2 regions of the Pseudoalteromonas sp. SA25 genome follow, and region 2 is predicted to be linked to the other one. Evidence: predicted binding sites of a transcription regulator. Region 2 holds the regulator's gene; the other holds the start of a gene.

What was found. The regulator MetJ, encoded in region 2, represses methionine synthesis genes. The targets are predictions, from matches to a motif close to TAGACGTCTAGACGTCTA.
Positions count from the first base shown of each region.
Region 1: GQR45_RS07540 (methylenetetrahydrofolate reductase) is a predicted target of MetJ. The motif match lies at 1,355-1,372, and genes of this name have one in related genera.

Region 1 is NZ_WTKV01000007.1:57,759-60,177, reverse strand. Features, by position in the region: gene GQR45_RS07545 (sensor domain-containing diguanylate cyclase) at 1-24, shown strand, start outside; gene GQR45_RS07540 (methylenetetrahydrofolate reductase) at 355-1,311, opposite strand; gene GQR45_RS07535 (pitrilysin family protein) at 1,562-2,419, shown strand, end outside.
Region 2 is NZ_WTKV01000001.1:261,581-263,999, forward strand. Features, by position in the region: gene metB (cystathionine gamma-synthase) at 1-778, opposite strand, end outside; gene metJ (met regulon transcriptional regulator MetJ) at 1,068-1,388, shown strand; gene GQR45_RS01230 (malic enzyme-like NAD(P)-binding protein) at 1,471-2,419, opposite strand, start outside.

The sequences.
Region 1 (2,419 bases), on a different contig from region 2:
AAGCTCGCTAAAAAAGCACAATAATAAAAGGAGGTTCGTCATGACTCATGCCACACAAACTTGGTTGGTTTCTTCTGCGATGGGTTTTATTTTTTCCTTAGCAATAATAAGCTTATTTGAAACGTCCCTAGCATTAGATTTATATCTAATGAGGGAATTATTTTTGGTGTTATGTGCTCCTCTATGGGGTTTGCCTTAAAAAGGCTTGAGAGTAATAACCAAAAACACCTTCAATAAATAGCTTAAGCTGCAAATCTTTACTTGTATTTATTAATTAATTTTTCAAAGAACGGACATAAAAAAGCAAGCCATGAGGCTTGCCAAGAAGGGTGTTAATTAGCTCTTACCTAGCTTTTAAGCTATTAGCTTTTCCGCAAGGTTTAATTCCATAATGGCTTTTAATAAACGGTATAAGTTAATTGACGCGTCAATTTCTTCTTTACGGTTTGTTAAGCTTTCAATATTTAGGCCCAGCGGTACATCTAAATGCGCACAGCTTTTAAGTATTAAGTCGAGGTTTTCGCGGCAAATACGGACTGATTCGCTTAATGTATTGTCTGCATCAAGCATGCGCCATTTAGTTGCCTCTGGCACTGAGATACCCAACCATTGCATAAAGTCTAAGGTTTTTTCGCCGCCGCACGGGGTAAACGTTAATATAATACGTTGAGGTGTAATCCCTTGTGCTTTACATGTACGTGCGTAGCTAGTAATTAGCTCTATAGTAGCTTGTGCGTCGTAAACAGCTTGCGATATAAAAAACTGACAACCTTGTGCTGTTTTTTCTATTAATCGTTCGTGCTCATTTCGTTTACTTGAATGGCGCTCGGCAATCGTAACGCCACCTAAAAAGAAATCATCTGATTGCTCAGCCATTGCTTTATAAGCATCTGGCAGGCTTAGCTTTATATCGCCTATTGATGACGGGCTACCTACTAATACAACATTTTGTAAATCGTAGTCGTTTTTAGTCTCACTTAGCCAATCTTTAAATTCGCCTACGCCACGCTGCGCAACACTTTTATAAGTAATCACATCTTGTGCAGATAAATTACGAAGTAAATGGCTGTATTCACGCGGATCAACGGTTTGTTTAAACGCAAATGGGCGGTCTTGATTAGTGCGGCTGCTTTCGTCTTGAATGTCGTAAATTATCACGCCGTCGTATTCAATTTCGTGTAAGCGACCTAATAGCTTTTCTGCAATGGTTTTTAATTGCGCTTTATCGGTGCCAATTTTAGGCGGGGTAGTACCAATAAGATAAACACCTTGGTTGGTGTCCACTATCTTCTCTTTTAGTGATAAAGCCATAATCCTCATTCCAGCTAAGTTTGTTTTGATGGATTTAATATAGCAGCCATTTAGACGTCTAGATAGATTTATTTAGTGAAAGTTTTTCAACTAACATGATGTTTATTCATAGTGCTTGTTCCCATAATTTATAATTGACACAGTTGTTTACATAATAAATTCCCTTGGGGCTCTTATATTTATTGGCTTTGGGGCATAATTAGAGAGTTAAATCTGACAACAAATTTGCTCAATTTAAAAAGGGACAACAATGAAATTTAAATTATTAGCAACCAGCTTAGCGGTATCGCTGGCATTAACGGGTTGCGCAATGCAACAAAATCAAAGCACGCAAACAACAGCACAACAAGAACAAGTAAATAAAGCTGATGATCGTGTTTTTTCACAAGATTATGTCATTGAAGAGCTAGAAAACGGCCTACGTGTCATGGTTGTTAAAACTGATTACCCTGACGTAGTGTCGCTGCAAATTCCGGTATCGGTTGGATCGCGTAACGAAGTTGAAGAGGGTAAAACAGGCTTTGCTCACTTTTTTGAACACATGATGTTTAAAGGCTCACAAAAATACCCTGAAGATGTGTATTCAGACATATTAAAAAATTCAGGTGTCGATAACCGCGCATATACAACAAACGATTATACAAACTACCATTTAAACTTTTCAAAGCAGCATCTTGATAAAGTACTTGAGCTTGAAGCTGATATTTTTCAAAATTTAACCTACACCGAAGAGCAATTTAGAACAGAAGCACAAACGGTAAAAGGTGAGTACTTAAAAAACAACGCGAGTCCAATTCGTAAATTATTAAGCGCTGTACGCGAAGAAGCGTTTGATAAGCACACGTATAAACACACCACTATGGGCTTTTTTAAAGACATAGAAGCCATGCCAGATCAAATGGCGTACGGGAAAGAGTTTTTTGCTAAATTTTATAAACCTGAGTATGTGTCACTTGTTATTGTGGGCGATGTAGATCCACAAGCAACAATGGCAATGGTTAAAAAGCATTGGGGCAGCTGGAAAAAGGGTAACTATGTTGCTGACATTAAAGCAGAACCTGTTCAACAAGCACCAAAATATTTGCACCAGCAAGATGAAGCGCTACCA
Region 2 (2,419 bases):
GTGCATTTTCTTGATGCTGCCTTAGGCGCACATTTAAAGTACGTAAACCACGAAGCGTTAAATAGCTATCAAAAGGCGCACCCGTAATACCAATGTTATTAGCCCACCAAGCAAGCTCATCGCCTAACTTTTGTGTTGCTGCAATAACAGCGCCGCCTACTACATCTGAGTGTCCGTTAATGTATTTAGTGGTTGAATGCACCACAATATCTACACCAAACTTAAGAGGGTTTTGTAAGGCAGGCGACAAAAACGTGTTATCTGCAGCCACCAATGCACCGCATTGCTTTGCAACATCGGTAACCGCTTTAATATCTGTTAAACGAAGTACTGGGTTACTTGGGGTTTCTATCCAAATAAGCTTAGGTTTAATTACTAAAATTTGTTGAAGGCTTTCTTCTTTTGTTAAATCTAATATTTCGAGCTTTAGTAGTCCGCGTTTTTGTAAAGATGTAAATAAACGATAGCTGCCACCATAACAATCATGTGGAATTACTAACGTATCGTCACTATTAAGTAGCTGAGTAGCTAAATGCACGGCAGCCATGCCTGTAGCTGTAATTATGCCACGAGCGCCACCTTCAAGCTTAGCAAGCGTCTCAGCTAAAATATCACGATTAGGATTACCGCTACGACCATAATCATACTCACGCTTAGTATCAAAGTCGGCAAACGAATAAGTAGTCGATAAATAAATTGGCGGTACCACCGCACCATGATGTTTATCAGCATCAACGCCGTTACGTACAGCAATGGTCGCTTTGTTTTTTTCGCTCATATTCGTCACCTGATTAATTTGGATGTTTAGACGTCTAAAAGAGTAAGTTATCCGTTTTGATAAGTCAAAGTATTTTAAAGCTCTAGATGGCTAAAAGTAGAAGGGGCCTCTGCGAATAACACATTTTAGCTCACAAAAGTGTGCTTATCTTTACACCTACAATAGGCTTATTAAGATAGATCGGTATCTATTATTTGACTATCTTTTTTAAATCGATAGAATTTCACGCATATTTACACGCTTTTTATACCGTGTGAGAAATTAATAATCTGAGGCAACGATACATCTTATGGCTAAATGGAATGGTGAGTATATTCACCCATACGCAGAACACGGTAAAAAATCAGAGCAAGTTAAAAAGATCACCGTTTCGATCCCGCTAAATGTATTAAAGGTATTAACTGACGAACGTACACGTCGTCAAATCAATAACCTTCGCCATGCTACTAATAGTGAATTGCTATGTGAGGCATTTTTGCATGCTTTTACTGGCCAACCTTTACCAAATGACGATGACTTACGTAAAGATAACGCCGAAAAAGTACCAGAAGAAGTTAAAAAAATAATGCAAGAAATGGGTCTAGAAGTACCCGTTTTAAACGAAGAATAAATATTACAAAGATAAAAAAACCTCAGTAATTACTGAGGTTTTTTTATGTCTAAATTTTATTGCATAGCTCTACTGTATAGATTTACTGCATATAGTTTTCAGGTAGCTCAATTTGTGCAACACCTGACTCAATAGCAGCAAGTGCAACAGCTCTTGCTATACGCGGCAGTAAACGTGGATCCATTGGTTTTGGAATAATATACTGCGCACCAAATTCTAGTTTATCTACTCCAGCGGCTTTTAAAACTTCTGCAGGTACTGGCTCTTTGGCAATACTTCGAATAGCATCTACTGCAGCAATTTTCATTTCATCGTTAATAGCACTTGCACGTACATCAAGTGCACCACGGAAAATAAACGGGAAACATAAAACATTATTAACTTGGTTTGGGTAATCAGAGCGCCCTGTTGCCATGATTAAATCGTTGCGTGCGCCGTGCGCAAGTGCAGGATCAATCTCAGGATCTGGGTTTGAACATGCAAACACAACTGGTTTTGCAGCCATTAGCTTTAAATCTTCAGCCGCTAATAAGTTAGGGCCAGAAACACCCACAAATACATCCGCATCTGCAATTACATCTTGCAATGTACGCTTATCGGTATTGTTAGCAAAAAGCTGTTTATATTCATTTAAGTCATCGCGGCGGGTATGAATAACACCTTTGCGGTCAAGCATATAAATGTGTTCACGCAGTGCACCACACTTAATTAACAGCTCCATACACGCAACAGCGGCAGCGCCTGCACCTAAACATACAATAATTGCATCTTCAATTGACTTACCTTGTACTTCTAGCGCATTTAACATACCAGCAGCCGTTACAATGGCAGTACCGTGTTGATCATCATGAAAAACAGGAATACTACAACGCTCTATTAATGCTTTTTCTATTTCAAAACACTCTGGTGCTTTAATATCTTCAAGGTTAATACCACCGAATGTGTCGGCAATATTGGCAACCGTATTAATAAAGTCTTCTGTTGTTTTGTGCTTAACTTCAATATCGATAGAATCAAGCCCTGCAAAACGT